DNA from 3 places in the Bacillus sp. m3-13 genome. Region 1 is predicted to be linked to each of the others. Evidence: riboswitches for the same ligand, from Rfam matches in the RefSeq annotation. Region 1 holds a riboswitch; each other region holds the start of a gene.
What was found. Region 1 has a riboswitch for S-adenosylmethionine ahead of M313_RS0114355 (methionine ABC transporter ATP-binding protein). Riboswitches for the same ligand answer to the same signal wherever they lie in the genome.
Positions count from the first base shown of each region.

Region 2: linked by a shared signal. The riboswitch ahead of M313_RS0115920 (LLM class flavin-dependent oxidoreductase) and the one ahead of M313_RS0114355 (methionine ABC transporter ATP-binding protein) in region 1 are both predicted to bind S-adenosylmethionine.
Region 3: linked by a shared signal. The riboswitch ahead of mtnW (2,3-diketo-5-methylthiopentyl-1-phosphate enolase) and the one ahead of M313_RS0114355 (methionine ABC transporter ATP-binding protein) in region 1 are both predicted to bind S-adenosylmethionine.

Region 1 covers NZ_ACPC01000020.1:110,881-114,157, reverse strand. The annotation lists gene M313_RS0114375 (MFS transporter) at 1-339, shown strand, start outside; gene M313_RS0114370 (hypothetical protein) at 461-796, shown strand; gene M313_RS0114365 (diacylglycerol/lipid kinase family protein) at 865-1,749, shown strand; SAM riboswitch class I at 1,855-1,966, shown strand; gene M313_RS0114355 (methionine ABC transporter ATP-binding protein) at 2,102-3,127, shown strand; gene M313_RS0114350 (methionine ABC transporter permease) at 3,120-3,277, shown strand, end outside.
Region 2 covers NZ_ACPC01000022.1:74,701-77,977, forward strand. The annotation lists gene M313_RS0115915 (ATP-grasp domain-containing protein) at 1-279, opposite strand, end outside; gene M313_RS0115920 (LLM class flavin-dependent oxidoreductase) at 332-1,384, opposite strand; SAM riboswitch class I at 1,473-1,584, opposite strand; gene M313_RS26670 (hypothetical protein) at 2,331-2,453, opposite strand; gene M313_RS0115935 (hypothetical protein) at 2,470-2,826, opposite strand; gene M313_RS0115940 (PTS transporter subunit IIBC) at 3,106-3,277, shown strand, end outside.
Region 3 covers NZ_ACPC01000012.1:104,368-107,644, forward strand. The annotation lists gene M313_RS0105350 (carbon-nitrogen family hydrolase) at 1-381, opposite strand, end outside; gene M313_RS0105355 (pyridoxal phosphate-dependent aminotransferase) at 480-1,652, shown strand; SAM riboswitch class I at 1,739-1,844, shown strand; partial or broken gene mtnW (2,3-diketo-5-methylthiopentyl-1-phosphate enolase) at 1,920-3,167, shown strand; gene M313_RS0105365 (2-hydroxy-3-keto-5-methylthiopentenyl-1-phosphate phosphatase) at 3,164-3,277, shown strand, end outside.

The DNA of each region.
Region 1 (3,277 bases):
TTCACTCAGATTTTTTGGCTTGCTGCCCTCGGATTTTTATTCAGGCAGGCACTGATGAATGCAGCCAATCCAATTATTTCTTCGATGATGATGGAAAAGGTTGATAACTCTTTGAAGGGTTTTGCAAACTCCATTAATCAAATGGTCTTCTCGCTCGGATGGGCAAGTATGGGTCCAGTCTCCATGACTATAGTGCTTTTGTACGGGGAATATTGGGGATATTCGATTGTATTCTCCATCACGGCTGTGCTTTATCTGACAAGTTCTATTTTCTTTTATATGATGTTTAGGGAAAAAACGACGGCAACTTACCAAAAGACTATGGTAAAGACATCATAGTCTGACATATTTCTTGGGAAATGAAGAACATTATCGGCAATACGCGGTAATTGTTCTTTTTTTATTGAAGGGATTAGGCTGATATACAGGGAAATTAATAGGCAAAGGGGGCTGGTTTGTAATGGTAGTAGAGAACTTGGAAATGTTTCTTCTTAAAGCCAAAAGTAAGTCGCATGTCATGGAAATTTTGCCATACTACAGTCTGCGCTGCTGTATAGTCACCCAAGGGGAAAAATCGTTTTTTTCACTAAGTAAAAACCAAATGCAACTGGTGCAAGATGCAACGGTAGCTGATATTGTGATAGAAGGATCTAAAGAAGATATATTGGAACTTTTGAATGGAACGAAGATGAGAGATGTGAAAGGTTTGGCATTTAAAGGGTCCTTCAGACATTTCTTGCTTATGGATTCCCTATTTACCCTTGTAAACCGCTCAGAAAGAAAAGAGGTATCTTAAAGGAATTGTCCTCGCCTATAACGAATTAAAGTAGATAGATAAAGAGAATTTATAGGCGGTGTAGGAGAGTGTATCATATTATTGTCAACAAGATGGCTGGCAACGGAAAAGGACTTCGTATGTGGAAAGAAGTGGAGAAGTACTTAGAAAAGAAAAATGTAACTTATCTCGTATCTTTTACTGAATATGCAGGTCATGCCGGTGAATTGATAGAAAATATAGAGGAGAATTTGGTTCAAGCTGTAGTGGTAGTCGGTGGAGATGGTACCATTCATGAAGTGGTGAATAAATTGGTTCATAAAAAAGTGGCTCTAGGGATTGTTCCTGCCGGTTCTGGAAATGACTTGGCAAGAAGCCTTGGAGTCCCTTTTGCTGTGGAAGGTGCATTGTCTAGGATCTTAAAGGGTTCCTATCAACTAATAGATGTACCGAAAGTAGAAGAAGAGCATTACATATCGATTGCGGGACTTGGGTTTGACGGCAAGGTTGCAGAAGTGACCAATAGGTCAAGGTCGAAACGTTTATTGAACAAATTAGGCTTAGGTGGCTTGTCGTATGTGCTGAATATTTTCAGAGTTCTTTTCACCTACCAACCGTCTGATGTTTCTATTGCAGTAGATGAAAAGATTTATAAGTTTCAGGATGTTTGGCTGATAGCGGTAGCCAACCTCCCTTATTATGGTGGGGGAATCATGATCTGCCCAGATGCCTGTGGAAATGATGGGGCATTGGATATATGTGTGGTTTCTGGTATTGGAAGATGGGAGTTATTATTTATGTTTCCCCTTGCTTTTAGAGGGAGACATATTAAACACCGAAATGTCACGATGCTTAGAGGCGCATCCATTAAAATAAGCCCAAGTTCCTCCATGGTCATGCAGTGTGACGGAGAAATCGTTCAAAATAAAAAAGCTGATTTTAGCGTGGATGAGAATGCTTTAAAGATATTTTAAACACGGTAAAAAAGTTTTTAATTGACAGGCTAATTATTACCGTGATACGATAACACTCGTTAATTCGAATTGCCCAAATACTTAATTTTAATTATATATGTTTATCTCTTATCGAGAGAGGTGGAGGGACGTGCCCTATGAAACCCGGCAACCGTCAACATGGAATTGTTGAAATGGTGCCAATTCACACAAAGCAATTTGCTTTGATAGATGAGAGAAAGGACTTTTCTCATTTAATCCTTTCTGCTCATTGTTGCAGAAGGGATTTTTTGTTTTCAAGGATTAAACAAACGTTTGTTTAAACTTAATTGGGTAAGCTAAAACAAGGAAAAGTAAGAAAGTAGGTGCGAACATGATTTCACTTCAGGGTGTGAAAAAAGTATTTAAAACGAAAAACGGAGTAGTGACAGCTGTTGATAATATAGATTTATCCATCAACCAAGGAGAGATTTTCGGTGTTATCGGGTATAGCGGTGCAGGAAAAAGTACGTTGATCCGCATGCTAAATGGCCTGGAAACGCCAACTGACGGAGTGGTGGATGTAGCAGGAAGAAATCTTGCAAAAATTAAGGGCAAGGAACTGAGAGAAGCACGCCAGGAAATCAGTATGATCTTCCAGCATTTCAATCTTTTATGGTCAAGAACTGTGAAGGAAAATATCGCGTTTCCACTTGAGATTGCCGGAGTGAGCAGGTCAGAGCGAAACAAGCGTGTGGATGAACTCATCAAGCTTGTAGGATTAGAGGGAAGAGACGACTCCTATCCATCTCAACTAAGCGGTGGACAAAAGCAACGTGTCGGAATAGCAAGAGCACTTGCCAATAATCCTAAAGTACTTTTATGTGATGAAGCTACATCTGCATTGGATCCACAGACTACAGATTCAATCTTAGACCTTTTAGTCGATATTAATAAGCGTTTATCTCTGACTATCGTACTAATCACACATGAAATGCATGTTATCCGGAAAATCTGTCATCGTGTGGCGGTGATGGAAAATGGTAAGGTAGTGGAGCAGGGAGATGTACTTAATGTCTTCCGAAAGCCAGAACAGCCAATCACAAAACGCTTTGTAAAACAGGTGACAGAACCAGATGATACGCAAGAAACAGTGGAGCACTTGTTGGCTGAATACCCACAAGGGAAAGTAATTCAACTAACATTTGTAGGGACTTCGGCAGAACAGCCATTAATTACGAATTTAATTCGCAGATTTCCAATTGAAGTGAACATTCTTCAAGGGAAAATCTCGCAGACTCAAAATGGAGCATATGGCACACTTTTTGTGCACCTCGATGGCGAAGAGACGCAAGTTCAAGAAGCATTGAGATTTATCCGTGAGCAGCAAGTGGAGTTGGAGGTGATGACACATGCTTGAAAGAGTTAATTGGGACAAGATGTGGGAAGCAACCTTAGAAACTCTTTATATGAGCAGTATATCGGTTGTCGCTACGTTCATTTTAGGAATTGTTTTAGGACTATTATTGTTTTTAACAGCTAAGGGAAACATATGGGAAAGCCGATTAGT
Region 2 (3,277 bases), on a different contig from region 1:
TTCCAACTGAAGTGCACGACTTCCATTGAGCACTTTTCGTTCATGGTGCTCGAGCCACGCCAGTACCGCTCCTGTTAACTCGGGTGCAAAGCGGTGGTCTCTTGTATGGGAGGAGGCGCTCATTCTGTTGTAAAATACGCCTTCAGGTGGTTCTTCCGTCAAAGGAACTACTCCTTCGTCTAAATGCCATTCTTCATATGGCAATCCCAACTCTTCCAATCTATTAGTTAAATGTGTTGTCCACTCTTTATTTTCATGGATAATGTAGATTTTTTTCACGATGTTTGCCTCCATTTTATGCATATATGCTAGTGTATTCTCTGCTTGGTTTTTATGATTGGGCAAGCTCTTCTGTCCTCGACTTTACAAGTGGCATCACCTTTTTGGCAAAGCGCTCCATTTCTTCAAGCTGCGGGGAGAACTGTAATAGCAATAAGTCCACGCCCGCTTTCTCGAATTCTTGTATTCTTGTAGCAATCTGCTCTGGCGTGCCTATTAAATTTGGACGCAATCCCCTATTCGATACAGAGTAGTCCTGCAGTTGTATTTGTTGTTCAAGCTGTGATTTGCTTGTGAAGTCCTTAAATCCAGCATACGCATCTGATTCTTTAACAGCTGTGATCCGGGCAAGTTCCGCCTCCGCTTCTTCTTCCGTATCTCTGCATATGACATAAGCAGCCATCCCAAAGGATTGAAAAGGAGGATTCGGTGTCTTAGCTCTCTTTTCTTTCATATCATTAATCTTCGCCGCCACTTCCTCCACCGTGCCCCCGTGCATGACATAGGCATCACAGTGTGAGGAGATAACTTCCTTCCCTTTCGGACTCTCGCCACCTGCGTAAAGTATCGGATTTGGGCGCTGCATCGGTTTAGGGTGAAGTTTTGTGTCTTTCAACTGATAGTATTTTCCCTCATAGGTAAAAGAGTCCTCTGTCCATAAGCCTTTAAGGACATCAATAAACTCCTTTGTGCGGTCATAACGCTCATCATGCTCAGTGAAAATCCCGCCATATTGACGAGCCTCCCCTTCCCACCAAGCCGAGACGACATTGAGAGTGAATCGCCCGTTACTGATATGATCGATATTTGCGGTTGCTTTTGCCGCAATTGCCGGGTTATGAAAACCAGGCCGGATCGCCGTCATGATTTCAATTTTTTCTGTAACGGCTGCCAAAGCTGCAGCAGTCGACCAAGCTTCCAATGAGTCCTCTTTCGGTCCTTTAATATCATTTAGGAAAAGCTCGGCAATTAAAGTGGTGTCAAAACCAAGCTGTTCTGCCTGTTGGATCACTTTTTTTGCATAATCAAAAGTCGGCGGCATCTGTTCGTCCTCTACATTTCTCAACCAACCGCCGAATATCGGCAACCAAAATCCAAACTTCATTTCACGCTTCCCCCTTAAATGTTTGTGTATGTAGACAAACAAAAAACTCCTTCGATAAGAAGAAGTTTGAGTACAAGCCCGTAACATCCACTTATCTTCCAAGAACGTTTGTCTTGCTGGAATTGGCACCTGTACGGTTGTTTGTACCATACGGTTGCCGGGCTTCGCAGGGCCAGTCCCTCCACCTCTCTTGATAAGAAAACTTACTATTCAATTATTATTATCTAAACTAATCCTATCACGAAACTTGGGAATGGACAAGTATTTCGGATAGCTAAATAAAGTTGGTGTTATTTATAGCTTATTAGCTTGTAGGGGAATTGATGATGGGGGATTTGGGGAGGCTGAGCGGGGGTGGGCGGCAATGAAGACACTTCTGAGCTTGAATTCCTTCCACTGAGGTCTTCATACACTTTATCAAGACACTTTCAAGCCTGAAACCCTCCCACTAAGGTCTTCATACCCCCTATGAAGACACTCTCAAGCCTGAATTCTTTCCACTGAGGTCTTCATCCACCTTATGAAGACACTTCCAAGCCTGAAACCCTCCCACTAAGGTCTTCATCCACCTTATGAAGACACTTCTAACCCTGAATTCCTTCCACTGAGGTCTTCATACACCTTATGAAGACACTCTCAAGCCTGAAACCCTCCCACTAAGGTCTTCATACACCCTATGAAGACACTTCCAAGCCTGAATTCCTTCCACTGAGGTCTTCATACACCTTATGAAGACACTTTCAAGCCTGAAACCCTTCCACTAAGGTCTTCATACACTTTATGAAGACACTTCCAAGCCTGAAATCCTCCCACTAAGGTCTTCATCCACTTTATGAAGACACTTCCAAGCCTGAATTCCTTCCACTGAGGTCTTCATCCCGACCATTACCTTAATTCCCCACCAAAAAACGCCCCCCATACCAGGAAGGCGTTTCGCATAAAACTATTAATAGACATCCTTTTCGAAGTTAGGGGCATGCAAGCCTACCTCTTCAAAGACTTCGCCTATTTTCTGGTGGAAAGTATCCAATGCAGCTGTCACTTCTTCACCATCTGAGCCTTCTGACAAGGCTGCAGCACGTTCTTCAAAAATATAGAGCTAACAACTCGATGGAATCCTTCATATCCGCGCTAAGATCATCATCCAAGTTCTTCGGAATCTCAATTCCACGAAGTTCGTTGGCAATACGATTACTAGCCTCAACGGCTGCTTCAAGATCTCCTTCACCTGCTGACATTTCATAGGATGTTACAGGCTCGAGATGCTTGCGGATGGTCTGAATCATTTCCATTTGTATATTCATAAGGACGGTTACCGTTTCCCCGCTCTGGTCAGCAGGAACTTGTTTGGAATCGGCAGTGTCCACATTGTTCGCTTCCTCTGTGCAGGCAGATAGCACCATTACTAAAACAAGTATCATAGAGAAAATCCACTTTTTCATATCAAGTCTCCTTTTCTTCATACATTACGGAAACAGTGTACTCGTTTTCACGGAACCTGTATATACTTCCAACAAAAGTTGCATTCTTCTATTTTTTCTTACATCTTGTTATAGTTTGTTAAAAATTTATTAAAATAATATTTTCTGCTTGCATTGTTCACCCACATCCCATACAATAGGAAAATGCAAACGGTTGCACTAGATGTGCATTGTTTTACACTAAAATGAATTCGTTTTCAACAAAAAATAGAACTTTTATAGAAAGAAGGCTGTTAAAAAATGAAGAACTTTTTGTCTTTTGATTTCTGGCAGAAATTCGGTAAAGCTTTGCTGGTAGTGGTTGCGGTTATGCCTGCTGCTGGTATTATGATTTCTCTTGGTAAGTTGGTCGGGATGACTGGCGGAGACTTAGCTCTTGTGCAAACGATTGCAAGAGTGATGGAAGATATTG
Region 3 (3,277 bases), on a different contig from region 1:
TGGCTGAAGGAAGTGATGCTCGTCCATCAAGCGAAAAAGGTGCAATTTGCTATATTCGCCGGCAACTTCGCCATCTTTATTGACGGTAATCATCGTATTATAAATTCCTTTGTTCGTTTTTTTGGCGACAGAACCACCCACAATGTGGGTTTTAAGTTCTTTTGCAGCAGATTTAAGGAATTTGGTAGTGACAAAACCGCCGGAATCTGCAATTTTATCAAGGCGTTCGAGGTCATAACCTGTGGACCAAAGTTCAGGAAGGACAATGATATCTGGTCGATCCTTACCTGACAATGTCAGTAGTTCACATGCTTTTTCTATATTTGCTTTGGGATCTCCAAAGGCTACATCAAATTGAATACAAGCTATTTTCCATTTCATAATTTTATCCCCCCGTTGAAAAAATACTTTACAAGTTGAATCTAACAATATATGATTTGTGACTAGGATTTCAAGAATTTTTTAAGTAGGTGAAAAAGGTGAAACACTTTCAACAATCTGAATTATTAAATACACTGCCTAAACAGTTCTTTGCTTCATTGGTTGAAAAAGTGGGAAAGGTTGTTGCACAAGGTCATGATGTTATTAATCTTGGACAAGGAAACCCTGACCAACCGACTCCTGAACATATTGTAAAGTCGTTACAGGAAGCAACCGAAAAACCGAATCATCATAAATATTCCCCTTTTCAGGGTCATCATTTTTTTAAAGAAGCGATCGCAACTTTTTATAAACGAGAATATGAAGTGGACATAAATCCAGAAACTGAAGTGGCCATACTCTTTGGTGGCAAAGCTGGGCTGGTAGAAATCCCCCAATGTTTATTGAATGAAGGGGATACCGTGCTTGTCCCAGACCCGGGTTATCCTGATTATTGGTCTGGTGTGGCATTGGCCAGAGCGAAAATGGAATACATGCCTTTAAAAGAAGTATATCATTTTTTACCAAACTATGAAGATATCAATCCGGAAGTCTTAAAAGCGGCTAAGCTTATGTTCCTCAATTACCCCAATAATCCGACAGGGGCTGTAGCGAATTCTGTATTTTTTAAAGAAACGGTAGACCTTGCAAATGAGCACGATATTTGCGTGGTTCATGATTTTGCATATGGTGCAATCGGATTTGATGGAAAAAAACCACTTAGCTTCTTACAAACTCCTGGTGCGAAAGATGTCGGGATTGAAATCTATACATTGTCGAAAACTTTTAATATGGCCGGATGGCGAGTGGGGTTTGCAGTGGGGAATGAAAGTGTGATCAAAGCGATCAATCTATTGCAAGACCATATGTATGTCAGTATTTTTGGCGCGATCCAAGAGGCGGCTGCCACTGCCTTGTTAGATAAACAAACCTGTGTTCAAGAATTGGTAGATTTGTATGAGGAGAGACGAAACATCCTTATTCATGGATTACAGGAAATTGGTTGGGAAGTAAAGGCGCCAAAAGGTTCTTTTTTTGCATGGTTAAAAGTTCCGGAAAGATACACATCTGAGGAGTTTGCAGACAAACTGCTTGAAGAAGCCCATGTGGTGGTGGCACCTGGTATTGGCTTTGGATCCTTTGGGGAAGGTTATGTGCGCGTCGGTTTATTAACCAGTACAGAAAGATTACAAGAAGTAGTTCAACGAATCAGAGGGTTAAAGATTTTCTGAATAGTCTGTTGACATAAACTCAAAATGATGGCATAATCTCAACTAGAATTTAGTATTTAGATAATTTGAATTTTATATATAATCCAATCTTATCAAGAGCAGGTGGAGGGACTAGCCCGATGAAACCCGGCAACCGACTTATTCAGTTAAGCACGGTGCTAAATCTTGCAGCAAAAAGCTGATAGATAAGAGGACGTTAGATAGACTAACCTCTTCTTATGGAAGGGGTTTTTTGTTTTTTTATCATCGTTAGAAAGGGTGTACATAATGTCAGAAATTCTAGCAACCTATTTGGTTCATGATCATAACGGGAATCTCGAAAAAAAAGCGGAAGGGATCGCACTTGGACTTACCATCGGGTCCTGGACTGAACTTCCGCAGCTTGAACAGGAGCAATTGAGAAAGCATAAAGGCAGAGTCGTAAGCGTGAAAGAGCTCTCGTCAAATGACAGGGTGAATTCTTATTTAGGGAATACGGTGACACGTGGCATTATCCAAATTGCTTATCCTAGTTTCAATTATAGCAATGACTTGCCGGCGATTTTTAACCACGGTATTTGGCAAGTTGTCATTAGATGGGGAAATTAAGTTGATTGATCTTGAGTTCAGCAATGACTTGAAGCTAGCATATCCTGGACCGAAATTCGGAATAGAAGGGCTTCGCTCCATTACTGGCGTACATCATAGACCATTTGTGATGAGCATTTTCAAAGGGGTGATTGGCAGGGACCTTGATTATTTAACGGATCAGTTGAAGGAACAGGCTCTAGGGGGAGTTGATTTCATCAAGGATGATGAAATATTGTTTGAAAACGACCTTACCCCTTTTGAAAAAAGGATTAACGAAGGCAAAAAGGATTCTAGAGGAAGTGAAGGAAGAGACAGGACATCGTGCAAGATATGCGGTTAATCTGACAGGTCGTACGTTAGAGCTTAAAGATAAAGCAAAAAGAAGCGGTAGAATTAGGTGCTGATTTTCTGCTATTCAATGTTTTTGCTTATGGGCTTGATACACTTCAAAGTTTGGCTGAAGACAAGGAAGTATCCATTCCGATTATGGCGCATCCGGCGGTTAGTGGGGCGGTTACCCCATCAGAATTTTATGGCGTTTCCAATGAGTTGTTGTTAGGAAAACTTTTACGCTATGCAGGTGCTGACTTTTCTTTATTCCCATCTCCTTACGGAAGTGTGGCATTGCCGAAGGAACAGGCGCTCGGTATCCGGGACGCTCTGACAGTAGCAGACAATCAGTTTAAATCGACACTGCCTGTCCCTTCAGCTGGAATACACCCTGGACTCGTACCACTACTTTATCAGGATTTTGGCAACGATGCGGTCATCAACGCAGGAGGCGGGGTGCACGGGCATAAGCTTGGTGGGGCTGCCGGAGCAAAAGCTTTTCGTCAGGCAGTAGATGCGGTAAAAGCTGGGGAATCATTGACATCATACGCACAAAAGCATCCGGAGTTAGAGGTGGCCCTCAAGCAGTGGGGAAGTGTGGAGGTTACAACATGAATGCCAATAAACAAATGATTTTTTGTGACTTTGATGGAACCATCACCAATAGTGACAATATCATTGCCATTATGAAAAAGTTTGCTCCAAAAGAATGGGACGAAATAAAA